Regions from separate parts of the Bacillus sp. GW823-FHT06A10 genome, predicted to be linked through region 2. Evidence: riboswitches for the same ligand, from Rfam matches in the RefSeq annotation. Region 2 holds a riboswitch; each other region holds the start of a gene.
What was found. A riboswitch is a leader RNA that binds a small molecule or an ion and turns the genes downstream of it on or off. The one in region 2 is predicted to bind lysine.

Region 1 (3,742 bases), 2.1 Mb from region 2:
TACGGATGATCAGCCATATGTTTTTGTCGTGACTATCACGCCACATCCAATGTATGTACATGTTCCAAGCTTTCGTAATCATTAATACGATAAAGATTGTACACAAAAAAGGTACAGTTAATTGCAATGATTGCATAGCAAGTGGAACGAGAATAAGGAACGTAAATAACAATGGGAAAAGCTGAATGATGTAATTGTATAGAAGAGATTTTTTGAAATAAGATGTTAATTTCTCTTCTAGTGCTAGTAAATAGACAGCATCAGGTTTTTGAATAAATGTACGGATAGGGCATCTCGTTATAATGAATGTAAGTACAATCGTGATGAGTAGTAAAGATATTCCTTTAGAAGGAGATGTTTTTAGAAACTGAGCATAGTAGTATGCGCCAACGCATGAAATAAAGATAAAGCTATATAGTAAACTGTTAATCATACGTGCAAAGTATGTAATGATATTTTGAATATGTTGTTGGAAGCGACTGCTCCATAGCGATTCGATTGACATGTTTTTCACCTCTTTGTTCTATTATATATGTTTTACAAAAGAAAAAACGAGCAAATTGCGTTATGCAACTTGCCCGTTTTTCTTTTCGTTATTTTTTTTCTGATCACGATTCATTAATGGATAGAAAGCAAATCCAATTACGAATAAACCAATTCCGAGAAGGAACGTTTTTATATCGGATGCGCCGGTTTTAATAACCCATAGTGCGTAGCAAAGTGCGATAACTGCGACTATGCCATCTGTAATTCTTGCCCGCATTTCATTTTTATATGTTTCACCAGTTGCGACTAGTTTTAACTGGAAGATTGGTGAAACGAGATATGGAATGAGGTAGGCCAGTGTTGATACGGTAATAACGAATGTATAAGCTTCCGCAATGGTTCCTGATAATGTTGAGAATAGGAACACTTGCGACATAATGTTTGTTAATCGTAATGAGTAAATTGGACTTCCTTTTTTATTTGTTTTTGTGAAGAAGGAAGGGAAGAAACCTTCTTTTGCTGCTTGATATGGTACTTCTGAGCTTAATAAAATCCAGCCTAAGATAGAACCGAACAGGGAAGTAAGAGCAAGTAATGCCATCAGTTTCCCGCCGCCATGACCCATTGCAGCGTTTAGTGCATCTGCTAATGGACGTTCAGAAGTTTGTAATTTATCAACGTGAAGTACACCCATTGTTAAAATTGTAATTCCTAAGTAAATCGCAACTGTAATAAGTAATCCCGCAACTGTTGCACGTTTTACCGTTTTTGGAGAAACAGCACGGTTTGATAAAAGAACGGCTGATTCAATTCCGATAAACGCCCAAAGCGTTGTAAGAGCAGCTAAATTTACTTGTGAAAGAAGACCATGTGATACACCTGATTTATCAATCATCGGCGTGTACCATTGTCCAAACTTAGAAGCTTCGAATGCAAATAACGTAACGACGATGAATAAAAGGAATCCAGTTACTTTCGTTGTTGTTGCTAAGAAGTTTAGTTTTCCAGCTCCGCTTACACCATTTGTTAATATAATATGAGTTCCCCAAAGTAAGATGGAACAAATCGTAAATGTAATTAGTTTTCCGACTTCTATGTTAAAAGAACCGATTGAAAATAGTAGTCGCGTATCTTTCATAATTGGGAAGAAGAGTGATAAATATCCCGCAAATGATGTAATGATGGCAACGTTACTTGCCCAGTTTGCAACCCAATATCCCCATACCATACTGAATCCAGCCATTTTTTTCTTTTTTGGTGTTGAGAATAAAGCATATGCATGACTTTGTGGTCCTGTCGTTAAATCAGGACGACGAATTGCTAAATTACCGAAAACAAGAGCTAGCATTAAAACACCAAACCCTGTTGTTAACCAAGCTAAAGTGACACCGAGTGGGCTTGCTGTTTGTGCCAACGTACTTGGCACCATGAAAATACCAGCGCCAACCATGTTACCGACAACGAAAGCTGTTAGTACCCAAAAGCCCCATTTTTTTTGTTGCATAGAAAATACCTCCAAAGTTAGTATAACCAAGTCAAGCGAGGAGATATGTATGTCTTCCTGAGTCAGGAAGAGAAGTCCCAAACAAAACAAAAAAAGCACGTAATCTGCCGCTACATGCTTTCTATCTTATAAGAAACCCACGACATACCTCTCGATAGCTCTCCACAAACGAAACGTTTGTGACAGTTCTGCACTTATTAAATGCAGACCCAGCAAGCGTGCATGGTGGACACGACTTACTTCGGCAACCATTCCTTTCTCATTCCTTCATCAATGCCACTACATCTCCTGAAATGATACTCTTAATGATTGCAACCTCTACCTCACCGAGATACGAATGAGGATTTAAATATTAAATTAACGTCTTTAAGAGTAACAAATGTATTTTTATACGTCAATGGATATAGTAATAATCAGATTATAGAGAAGAGTTTGTGATTAAAAAGGGGGTTAGGAGAAGATGTAACGATTATTAGTTCTGCAGAAGAAACAGCGATAGAGTTAAGTACCATTTTACAGCACAAAGGAATTTTGTCTGACAATCTGAATCCGAAGCATCGTTTTTTTACAACGGGATCTGTTTTATCATTTGAACATATTGCTGAGCGATGGCTAGGATATCACATTTCTGTAGAATGTGTGGATTTACCCGTAAAGAATGCTCGTATCTGTAATTAGACTGTATTAAAGTACTTTTTGTTCAATAAATTAGGTTAATTGCATAAGAAGGAAAAAATGCACTTTTAATTGAAAGGATTAAGGTCATTTCAATTAAAGGGGAGATTGGATTATGGAATTATCAAGATCTCAATTATTTGCTTTAGAGTATATTTCAAAATATGCAGAGAACGAAAAACGTGAGGCTAAAGCAACGATTAATCATATACTTAAAATGTCTAATATTACAGATGAAATATTTGAAGAAGCTGTCGCTAATTTAAAATCTCATGCAAGGATTGCTTTACACTTTCATCCAGACAGACTTGATTCGAGTATGAAAAGTGTTGCTGAAGCATTGTTTGAGCAAGGAGTATATAAAAGTCAATTTGAAACATTACTATCTAATGGAAGCGTATCTGCTTACCCTGGTGGTGAACGTGACCTTTGGGAAAAGAGAATATTTGGAGGGGCATATCAATTAGAAGGCGTAACGAATGAGCAACGGCCAAAATACGGAGCGCTAAATTTAATGTTACATCCAGATGGGCCGGCTCCGCGTTTTGGTTCATGTTATTTTCTTTTATCTCCAAAAGTTTCTTCGCGCTCTACATATACGTATTTAGATTCGCATCAAGATCCGAAAGAAAAGGGGACTTATGAGGAGTTTGATATGATTTTAGTTGCTCTTTTGGAAGAGACATTTGTAAGAGATTTTGCAATTGGTGAAGGAAATTTGACTCCAACAATATTAATTAATCATTTACTGGCTAATCTGAAAAGGCCGTTTATAGATTTAGTAAGCAAAGAGCCAGCCCGTAATCTTAATCATTATATTGAAGCGCAGATTCATGGAGAGATTTCTCTGAAAGAAGACGTAGAGGTGCTTGTTGCAGATCCTTCATTTAAGGGTACGGATGTAGGAAGAGTTTTAGAAGAAATTTGCCTGAAGTATGCTATTGATTTGTATTGGCACATCGGTTTTGTACTTGCGGTAGACGAAGTTCCGATGGATTTTAGAGGTTCAAAAATGCCATCTTTAGCAAGACGCATTGCACGGAATAATTGTATCGATGCAAATATAATTGGCTCTGC
Region 2 (3,742 bases):
CGAGTTCTTTATCTTCTTTCGTAATATCGTTAATATGATTGGCTACAGATTTTTGAACATATTTAGAAGGGTCATTCATTAATGGTTCAAGAAGTTGTAAATTGTACTTAAAATCACCTTTTAGAGCTCCTATTTTTTTAGCCCAAGGAAGCCTTGGTCTTGTACCTTCAGAAACTAATCTCCTAATGTGGCTGTTTTCATCATGAATCCACTGTTGTAATATGTTTAGTGTATCTTCATGGTATGTTTCAAGAAAGGGCCGAATGGCATATTCAGCAGTATTCCTTTTCGTTATTTCATACATTGCATTAAACGAGATTTTAAAATCGTTAAGCCCATATTTTTCAACGTATTTTGCAACAGGCATGTACATATATCCATTTGTAAATGTGCCTACTTCTGTTGTATTTTCTGGTCCTAATGTTTTCAGTAATATATGTATTGCGGCATTAAAATCTTTTTGTAAAGCATTGTGTAATTCATCTGCAATTACTTCAATACGCTGTTTTAACTCTAAATTTTCAACTTTACAAGCTACAGAATCTACAAAGATGCTTTTAGAGAAACAAGGATCGTGTTTACAAATAGAATCAGCTATTTTTTCTGCTAATTCTTCATTAAATAAAAATTTTAACGGAATATATTTACCCATTTTTTCACCTCGGTGGTCAAATGAAAACAATTTTTATTTTTTAATCGACAATCCATAAACCAAAGTCTCACTCGGAGTCGTAATACTAAAACCTGTCGTCTTATAATCAAGTTTCACGGTATCACCAGTGTAGTCTTTCGTGAATGAATCCATTTGTACGATAAGCTCTGCATCTTCATATACAACATCATCTGCGTTATATGTATCCCAAATTAAATCGACATCAACGAAAATACTACAAGAGTTCGTCATTGTTCCTCTAATGCGAACGATCTTTTTATCTTCAAGTTCTAATCTATGTATAGCTGCTTTCGCTTCATCAGTAATGCGAATGTTCATTGTATCCCAACCTTTATTTATATTTCCTTTATTATTGCAAAAACAGGAGCAATAGGGAAGTAAAGAGGTTTGCAACAAAAAACGAGCAAACAAATTTGTTTGCTCGTTTCACTTTATTTTAGTTCACATTTATCAAGTGGAATCACTTTTGTTTTTTTCGTAAATTTATAACCTAACCATAGTACTAAGAAGAGTGGTAAACCGATGTAAGAAACGAGTACACCGTTCCAATCAATTGCTTCACCCATAAATGCGCCGTAGTTTTGTCCTAAAATTACGATGATACAAAGTGTAAATGCGAAGATTGGACCGAATGGGAACCATTTTGCTCTATATGGTAAGTCATTTAAATCTTTTCCTTGTGCGATATATGCTTTACGGAAACGGTAATGACTAATTGCAATTCCAACCCATGCGATAAAACCAGACATTCCGGATGCGTTTAATAACCAAATGTATACAACACCATCACCGAATAAAGAAGCAATGAAAGCAATACTCCCAACAATTGACGTTACGATTAACGCGTTAACAGGTACACCGCGGCTATCTAATTTACCAAGAAACTTTGGTGCTTTTCCTTGGCGAGCTAAATCCCAAAGCATACGAGTTGATGCATACATACCAGAGTTACCAGCAGATAGTACAGCAGTTAAAATAACAGCGTTCATAACAGAAGCAGCAAAGGCAACGCCCGCTTTTTCAAAAATAAGTGTAAACGGACTTACTGTAACATCACTTGCAGCAAGGCTTTCAGTTGTATAAGGAATTAATAAACCGATAACGAGAATCGCAAGGATATAGAATAAAAGAATACGCCAAAAGATTGAACGAATTGCTTTTGGGATATTACGTTCTGGATCAGACGTTTCACCAGCAGCTACTCCTAATAGTTCAGTACCTTGGAATGAGAAACCAGCTGCCATAAACACACCGATAATTGCCATGATACCGCCGTTAAATGGTGCATCTGCAACAGTGAAGTTTTTAAATCCAACCGTTTCACCGCCCATAATTCCAAAAATCATCATGAAACCAACAATTAAAAAGATAATAATCGTAACTACTTTAATAAGTGCGAACCAATATTCAGATTCACCAAACCCTTTAACAGATAAATAGTTTAAAAGGAAAATAATAGCTAAACATAATCCGCTCCAAATAAGAGAAGGGGTATCTGGGAACCAAAATTTCATAATTAATGTTACGGCTGCAAGTTCAGCAGCAATCGTAATTGCCCAGTTATACCAATAGTTCCATCCAAGTGCAAAGCCAAGTGATGGATCAACAAATTTTGTTGCATACGTGCTAAAAGATCCAGTAACAGGCATGTAAGCTGCAAGTTCAGCTAAGCTTGTCATTAAAAAATAAACCATAATTCCAATTGCGGCGTATGCAATTAATGCGCCACCAGGTCCAGCTGTATGGATGACACCACCGCTGGCAAGAAATAGTCCGGTACCAATTGTACCACCGAGAGAAATCATCGTAAGGTGACGAGATTTTAATCCGCGTTTTAATTCACCTTGTCCTTGTGTAGTTTGCGTTTTAGAGGTAGATTGATTTGTTGCGCTATTCATGTTCAACACTCCTTTTCTTGTAGGTTAGGAAGGAGCGGGGGAGAAAAATACAAAAAACCGCCAAAGGAATTTGGCGGAACGTTTCACAAATAACCACCCCATCATACCCTTCCGTTAAGATAGCACCCCACGTTTACACGGTAATTTTGTAAACGTGACAGTTCTGTTCCTTTCGGAGACAGCCCCAGCTCATATTTCCAGAGAAGAAATATAAACTTCGGCAACTTTTCCTTTCAAACGGAGTCAGCTGACATTCTCTGTGTCTCGTCCGTTTTACTATTAAAAGTCGCAACCTCTACCTCATCGGATTGATGAGGATTTATATATTGCTAAGATTTTTAATATATGGCAATTGTAATGACTTTCTGAATATATTGCAAGATATTTTGTTAGGAAAAGTCAAAAAATATCGGTTATTGTATAGGAAACGCTTGCAAAACTCCACCCGAACCTACTATTATGTAGCAATAAGCAAAGAAAAAATTGTTATACAAATGTTTCGCAAAAAATATTGAAAAATCCTCTAAATTAAAAGAAAATTCAGAAAAATATAATTCGACATAACTATCAAAAGAGGATTATTCCTTAAATTCGTTTCAAAGAATAAGTATAAATTTAACGAATAGGATGAATATTCTTTTTATTTTTAGTAAAATTGGGGTATTGTTTAATTGAAAAGGGGAAATCAATATGAAATTAGAAACAGAAAGGCTCTATATAGTGCCGTGTACAGAAGAGAGAATTCAAATTGCTAACGAGCAAGGATACAATAGCGGTCCGCATATTGTAGGGCATGTAAAGAATGTAAAACAAGATGCAGCTATATTACCATGGGGCGCGTGGTATGTTCTTCGGAAAGAAGATGATAGCGTTATAGGTGATATTGGGTTTAAAGGGAAACCAAACGAGAATCAAACAGTGGAAATTGGCTATGGATTTATTGAGAAATATTGGAATAAGGGCTATGCAACAGAAGCTGTAAGAGAACTAATCGATTGGGCTTTCAAAACAGGAGAGGTAGAAACAATAATTGCAGAGACACTTCTAGATAATTATAGTTCGATTCGTGTTTTAGAAAAGTTACATATGAAGAGAGTAAATGCTACAGAAACGATGATTAATTGGAAAATAGAAAAATAAAAAATACCGCTCTAAATTGGGCGGTATTTCT
Region 3 (3,742 bases), 1.3 Mb from region 2:
TACAACGATGCTGACATTGTCCATTCGTAGTAATTTGTTTTTTGCCATAGTCTTATCTCCTTATGTATAAAAGTCTATTATTTAATTATCCTCATAATTATACTACTAAGTAGTTACAAATTCCTTTCAGTCAAAAACACCTTGTCACAGTATAGGAAAATGTGACAAGGTGTTTTTTAATATGTCATATAGCATCGTGTTAACGAACAGCTTTTTATTTAATAGGAAGGTAATACATTAATATGATTTTTTTAGCATTACTAAATATATCAGATTAGCTCATTTGCACTAAAGGCTCAATTTTCGCCATAAATGATTGATGCAGCGCCTCAACGCCTGTTACTAAATGAAGGCGGTCAATAACGACAGACACTTTAATTTCTGATGTACTTACCATTTTAATATGAATATCTTCTTCTTTTAAAGTAGTGAACATATTTGCAGCGACACCTGGGTTAGATACCATGCCAGATCCTACGATTGATACTTTTGCTAAGTGATTTTCATGTTCTACAGATTCATAGTGAAGAGTTTCTTGATTTTGTTCCAAAACTTCTAAAGTTTCTCTTAAATCATTCGAATGAATGGAGAAGGAGAGGTGTACAGTTCCTTCATTTGTAATACTTTGAATGATGATATCTACATTAATGTGTGCTGCTGCTAATGTAGAGAAAACTGTTGAAAGCGAGCCTTGTTCTAATCCTTTAATTGTGACACGTGTAATGTTATCCTCAAATGCAATACCTTTAACGATTGATTGTTGTTCCATGTTACATTCTCCTTTTACAATTGTTCCGTTTTCTTGTTCCATACTTGAGCGAACTTCTAAAACTACATTATGATTTTTAGCAAACTCAACAGCGCGCGGGTGTAATACGCCAGCACCGAGATTAGCAAGCTCTAACATTTCGTCATAAGAAATTTCGTCTAATTTGTAAGCATCTTTTACAACTCGTGGGTCCGTCGTATATACACCTGTCACATCCGTATAAATATCACATTTTTTTGCTTTAAGTGCAGCAGCTAATGCGACAGCAGTCGTATCAGAGCCACCACGGCCAAGCGTTGTAATTTCATTTTCTACACTTATACCTTGGAAACCAGCTACGATAACAATCGTACCTTCAGCAAGATAAGATTGAATACGATCTGTATGAATGTCAGTAATCCGTGCACTACTATGTACAGATTCTGTCGTAATACCTGCTTGCCACCCTGTTAATGAAATTGCATGATAGCCTTTTGCTTGCAGTGCCATTGTTAATAATGAAATAGTTACTTGTTCTCCTGTAGATAGAAGCATATCCATTTCACGTTTACTTGGATTTTCTGTGATAGCGTTAGCGAGTGCGACAAGTTCATCTGTGCTTTTTCCCATTGCTGAAACGACAGAGACAATGCTATGACCTCGTTCATATTCTTCAATAATTAAATTTGCTACATGTTGAATGCGTTCGACGCTTCCGACAGAAGTGCCACCAAATTTTTGAACAATTGTTTCCATTACAAATTCCTTCTTTCGTCTATTTTTAAGAATAGATTAGGAAATATATAAATCCCCAATACTCCTGTAGTTACCAGAAAGACAAACAAAAAACACCATCTCAAATAAGTGAGGATGGTGCTGTTACAGGAAAAGGGAAACAGAAAACGGAGCTAATAAAAAAACCGCCAAAAAAGGAATATCATAAAAAAATGATATCTCTTTTTTGTAGATAGCTCTTCATACGTACACGTCTGTACATATGACAGTTCTGTTTCTATTCGAAAACAGCCCCAATTGATAAATGCAGAGAAATTTATCAATTTCGGCAATACTTCCTTTCATCTAAGTTCATAGACATCTCTGTGTCTCCATTAGAATACTCATAAGTATCGCAACCTCTATCTCACGTTTTAGGCGAGAGTGTTTGATTTATGAAGTTGTTGGTAACATTTGTTTTATAATAATTTAAATTTTTCGTGGAATCAAGTGTTTTATATATATTTTAAAAATTCTTTCTTTTTTTGAGGAAGTTTGTGAAAAATGTAGCAAAATAAATTCATTGCATGTACATTAAACTTATAGTGCATAGGAGGTGGGGAGAATGAAAAGGAAACAGCCTATTTATGTTGCGACAAAAATGAACACGACGATGGAAAAATTATGGGAATATACGCAAGAACCAGATATACATACAGAGTGGGATGCTCGCTTTACTGAAATTTCGTATTTAGAGAAAAAAGAAGGAGAACCACAGAAGTTTTTGTATAAAACAAAGATTGGATTTGGGCTTGAAATAGTTGGAGAAGGGGAATCAATAGGTGAAATAAGAAAAGAAACTGGTGAAAGAATTTCTTCTTTAAAATTTTGGACGGATAATACATTATCTCTTATTCAAATAGGACGTGGTTATTGGAAGTATACGCCCAATAAAGAATACATCCATTTTGAGACACAATATGATTATGATACAAGATTTGGTCGTATAGGAAATGTGATAGATTCCTATATTTTTCGTCCGTTATTAGGTTGGGCGACTGCTTGGAGTTTTGATGCCTTAAAATTATGGTTAGAAAAGGGGCTTCATCCTAGGTTACTAATTAGAAGAACAATGACGTATTGGCTCGTATGTTCTTTATTTGCTTTTGTATGGATATATCAAGGGATAGTGCCAAAACTACTGTTTACTCATTCAGAAGAAGTAAAGATGCTTTCTTTATTAATCGGTTCAAATGAAAGTAGTGTATGTATACTTAAAATAATTGGGGGGTTAGAAATAATTTTCGGTGTCGTATGGCTGTTGCCACTAACAAAACGAAAATTATTTATACTGCATATTATTGTATTACTAGTTTTAACGTTAGCGGCAGGATTTACGAATATCGCAAGCTTTACAGGACCGTTTAATCCGATTACATTAAATGTTCTTTTAATGGGGTTATCAATTGTCGGTTATATAAATAGTTTCGATTTACCAAGCGCGAAAAATTGCAAGAGGGCGAGAAAGGGATAAGTATATGGCTAATATGTATGAACGATTATTAGGGGATACCTATAAAAATCTTCATCCTGAATTGCAGAAGCGTTATGCGATTACAGAAGAGAATAGTTTTACAGGGGAAGGAAAGATGGATGAAATTTACGGTGGCTCTTTTTTCGTGAAATTTATATTGAAAATTGCATCGAAGTTTCGAATGTTTTTCTCGGAACGAGGAGAGGAAATTCCATTTACGATACAAAACATAGCTGAGCGAGATGAATATGGACAAGAATTAGTAAGGTGGAACCGTACTTTTTATTTTCATAATAAGAAAAGATATTTTAATGCAGTTATGCAGTTTGATGAAAACGAAAATGAAATTGTAGATTATTTTGGTGAACCACATTTACTCGTTTCTACACTGCATTTTCATATCGATGAGTTAGGGGCAATGCATATTTCTTCAAAGAAACAATGGTTTTATATGTTTGGAAGAAAAATGCCGTTACCAAAATTTTTGTATGGTGAGGCAAAAATTGTTGAAAGTTATGATGAAACACTTCAGTGTTTTCGAATTCATGTACAAGTACGAAACCCGTTAATTGGTTCGCTTTTTTCATATAAGGGAACATTTGTGGAAAGGGAATAAACGATATGAAAAATATAATATTTGGGCTTGCTTGTTATGTTGTTTTTCTAATATGTGAGTGGTCGAATATAAATCCTGTTGAAGCAATTATATTATTATCTGTTTTATTATTTATACCAATGTCATTTTG
Region 4 (3,742 bases), 1.6 Mb from region 2:
GCAACTTCGCCTGTTCATCAAGTGTAAGTTCTGGCTGCTTTTCTATAATATTCAATGAAGGAAATCGTTCCCTCACTCTTTGAATTAATTCATATGTTTCTTGAAAATGAACATTTGTATCCAAAAATACAACTTTAGCAGATGGATTTACTTGGTTTATAAGGTGCAGCAATACCATACCTTCCACCCCAAAGCTACATGCGTAGACGATTTCATCTTTATACTCTTCATAAGCCCAATTTAATACTGATAACGCGCCTTTTGTTTCATCTTCTTCCGAAAACGAAACAACATTTTCTTCCCACGTTTCATACGTCAACATGTTTTTTCCCCCTGTAAAAGCAAAAAGACGGTTTTAACCTAATGAAAATAGGTTAAAACCGCCTCTAGTTTTTCTAGTCAGCGCTTTTCACTTTAAACGTACTTTTTCACTTTTCTCTAACTGAATTACTTTTCCATCTTGCACAACAATTGTAATTGAGCCATATTTCATATCAGCAAGCATCGCTTCAATCTTCTCGGATACTTCATCAAAATGTTCCCGTACACCCACGCGAACAGCCCCCCTTTTTATTCATAAAAAAAATCTTTCCCATTTCGAAAAGACTGTTCGGTAATATATTTTACCTTATCTTTCAAAATGGATTCCATTTTGCTGGATTTAGCACCTTGCTTTCTATAAGCAGGTTGCCGAGCTTCTTCGGGCCAGTTCCCTCCACTTCTCTTGATAAGCTTTGTATTTGTATTTTATCACAATTCTGATTTTTTTCAATCCTAGTTTTCCGATATATTTTAATTATTTTATTTTACAAAAAAGGAATTGCCCATCCGAACAACTCCTTTTTCTATTTAAACAAGCTCTTTAATACGTATGCGATCGTTCCCAATAATATTTTCATATGTTTCGCGTTCCACAACTACTTGCGATGTTCCGCCTTTTGCAAAGACAACGGCTGGTCTTCGAATCCGATTGTAATTATTCGCCATCGAGTACCCGTAGGCTCCTGTACAGGAAACTGCTAGTAAATCAGCAGAAGCGACTTTCGGTAAATGAATATCCCAAATCAACATATCTCCGCTCTCACAACATTTCCCCGCAATCGAAACGAGTTCCTCATTCTCATCATTCCCTCGATTCGCTAACATTGCTTCATAACGCGCACTATATAAAGCAGGTCTTAAATTATCTGTCATTCCACCATCGACTGATACATATTTCCGAATACCAGGAATATCTTTCACAGACCCAACTGTATAAATTGTTGTCCCAGCATCACCTACAATGCTACGGCCTGGTTCAATCCATATTTCTGGCAATGGATATTCACATACAGTAAATTGTTCTCTCACTGCACTTGTTACAGCTCGCACATATGTCTCAAGAGTTAACGGTGTATCCGACTCTGTGTAGCGTATTCCAAATCCCCCACCTACATTTAACACTTTTACTACATAGTTTGTTTGCTCTCTCACTTCTTCTAAAAATTGGCGAAGAACTTCAATCGCTCGAACAAAGCCAGCTGTTTCAAATATTTGCGATCCGATATGTGAATGAATCCCTAGCACATTATAATTGGATTTTTGTAAAGCAAATCCAATTGCCTGCATCGCTTGACCGTTTGAAACGCCAAATCCAAATTTCGAATCATCTTGGCCTGTTGTAATATATTCATGTGTGTGCGCCTCTACTCCAGGCGTTACACGAATTAATATGTTCACAAACTTTCCATGTTGCATCGCTAAATCGTGTAAAACTTCTAATTCAAAGAAATTATCTACGACAAAACAACCGATATTCGCCTGAAGAGCCATCACTATCTCTTCTTCTGTTTTATTATTTCCATGAAAATGAATACGTGATGCTGGAAATCCTGCTTGGAGCGCAGTATATAATTCTCCTCCAGAAACAACGTCTAATGACATATTCTCTTCACGAGCTACTCGGCACATCTCCATGCACAAGAACGCCTTGCTTGCATATGCTACTTGATAAGAGAAACCACTTTCTTTAAAAGCACGATGAAATGCTCGGCATTTTCCTCGAATAGACTCTTCATCGTATACATAAAGTGGTGTTCCGTATTGCTTTGCTAGCTGCGTCGTATCGCACCCTCCAATTTCTAAGTGTCCTTGCCCATTAATTCGGCTTGTGCCGTGTAAATACATTTAAATTCCTCCCTTATTTCCTCTAAAACTCATAACCCCAATCTTCTATTCATTGCAGCACGCTTTTAGATAGACAAAAAACGCGCGGAACAATGTTCACACGCGTTTCTTATTAGGAAAAATATATATTGAAAAAATAAACGAGTTGTTATCTCCTCAAAATAAGAAACCGCATCAACATCTCCAAATAGCTCTCCATAAAATAAATCTTATGACAGTACTACATTTATTCAATGTAGTCCCAATATATGAATAAGATGGTTATTCTTATATTTCGGCAATAGTCCCTTTCAGCCTATGATCACAGATTCCATGAAATCTCCCATAGCTTACTCTTTCCTATCGCGGCCTCTACCTTTGAGAGTAGATGAGGTAAGTCTATTTAATTTTCAAACATCTAATTGTTGCTATTAACAATACCAAAGGGCCATTTTATTTGTCAAACAATTTTTTATATTGTTTTTTTGCAGTTTAATTTTGTATCATTTGGTAAGCGCTTTACTGAAATCTTTGTCACTTCCCATTCGCCTTCTTCGTTATTAAATGTAATCGTTACCTTCTCAAATGGGGGAGCAATTTTCCCCGCAACACGTTCATACTTTGTCACTTCAATACTTGCTTGAAATAAATATGTACCGCTATACACTTTTTTTAAACTAATAATTTTAGGGCATTGATACGGTTTCAAACTTCCATATTGTTTTTCAATTGCTTTATTTATTTTTGGAAATAAAACAGAATAAAGTGCATCTTCCATAAGAGGTGCATCATATTGAGCTATTGACACACTCGGTGAGGTAAAAAGTATAACACTACTGCATGCTATAAAATATAATAATTTTCGCATTATAACCTCCGTATTATCACGCGATTCTTTCTGCGTACGATAATTATCATACATAGAAATTCTGTTTTATTGTCTCCCACCACTCTTTTTCTACTCGATTATTATAAAAAAGCCCACAACTCTCTTTTATTTTCGTATAATGATACTCATAGTATAATAATCATAATAACAAAGGACTGTTCGTATATATAAAATGAGTCGTTAAGCAAACTGACTCACAAGAACTGTCATGCTTTTTAGGAGAGGAGTATATTATGCTACAACATCTGTTTCCAAAACTGCGATTTGCACTCGTTGCAGTCGTTTTACTATGGATTAAAACATATATTGTGTACAAGCTAGCATTTGATATTAAAATTGATAATTTCTTTGAAGAATTCATGCTTTTTATTAATCCACTAGCTGCGTTACTTTTATTTTTCGGCTTAGCTTTACTTGCATCTAAGTACCGAAACCGAATTATAATTGGAATCAGTTTTATACTGTCATTTATTTTATTTGGAAACGCAATGTTTTATGGGTTCTATAACGATTTCGTTACTTTCCCGGTTTTATTCCAAACAAACAATATGGCTGATTTAGGGACAAGTATAAAAGAACTCTTTACGTACAAAACATTACTTTTATTTGCAGATGCAATTATTTTAATGTTTATTTCGCGTAAATTCCCATCATTTGGCGACAAAACACCACTTTCCCGCTCAGAGAAGCGAACTTTCTTTAGCGGTG

Region 1: another riboswitch for lysine. It lies ahead of AC1Q8M_RS00670 (amino acid permease); the one in region 2 lies ahead of AC1Q8M_RS11440 (amino acid permease).
Region 3: another riboswitch for lysine. It lies ahead of AC1Q8M_RS05090 (aspartate kinase); the one in region 2 lies ahead of AC1Q8M_RS11440 (amino acid permease).
Region 4: another riboswitch for lysine. It lies ahead of lysA (diaminopimelate decarboxylase); the one in region 2 lies ahead of AC1Q8M_RS11440 (amino acid permease).

What each region holds. Positions count from the first base shown of each region.
Region 1 is NZ_JBXAHT010000001.1:116,237-119,978, forward strand. It holds gene AC1Q8M_RS00665 (ABC transporter permease) at 1-505, opposite strand, end outside; gene AC1Q8M_RS00670 (amino acid permease) at 566-1,990, opposite strand; lysine riboswitch at 2,138-2,319, opposite strand; partial or broken gene AC1Q8M_RS00675 (glutamate racemase) at 2,429-2,668, shown strand; gene AC1Q8M_RS00680 (DUF3626 domain-containing protein) at 2,781-3,742, shown strand, end outside.
Region 2 is NZ_JBXAHT010000001.1:2,242,491-2,246,232, reverse strand. It holds gene AC1Q8M_RS11450 (DNA alkylation repair protein) at 1-652, opposite strand, end outside; gene AC1Q8M_RS11445 (iron-sulfur cluster biosynthesis family protein) at 686-991, opposite strand; gene AC1Q8M_RS11440 (amino acid permease) at 1,105-2,571, opposite strand; lysine riboswitch at 2,684-2,877, opposite strand; gene AC1Q8M_RS11435 (GNAT family N-acetyltransferase) at 3,262-3,711, shown strand.
Region 3 is NZ_JBXAHT010000001.1:966,225-969,966, forward strand. It holds gene AC1Q8M_RS05085 (VOC family protein) at 1-48, opposite strand, end outside; gene AC1Q8M_RS05090 (aspartate kinase) at 275-1,504, opposite strand; lysine riboswitch at 1,709-1,895, opposite strand; gene AC1Q8M_RS05095 (DoxX-like family protein) at 2,088-2,996, shown strand; gene AC1Q8M_RS05100 (DUF4166 domain-containing protein) at 3,001-3,612, shown strand; gene AC1Q8M_RS05105 (YndJ family protein) at 3,618-3,742, shown strand, end outside.
Region 4 is NZ_JBXAHT010000001.1:646,763-650,504, reverse strand. It holds gene AC1Q8M_RS03420 (phosphoadenylyl-sulfate reductase) at 1-322, opposite strand, end outside; gene AC1Q8M_RS03415 (YezD family protein) at 410-553, opposite strand; SAM riboswitch class I at 626-734, opposite strand; gene lysA (diaminopimelate decarboxylase) at 850-2,166, opposite strand; lysine riboswitch at 2,347-2,528, opposite strand; gene AC1Q8M_RS03405 (DUF3888 domain-containing protein) at 2,618-3,013, opposite strand; gene AC1Q8M_RS03400 (LTA synthase family protein) at 3,268-3,742, shown strand, end outside.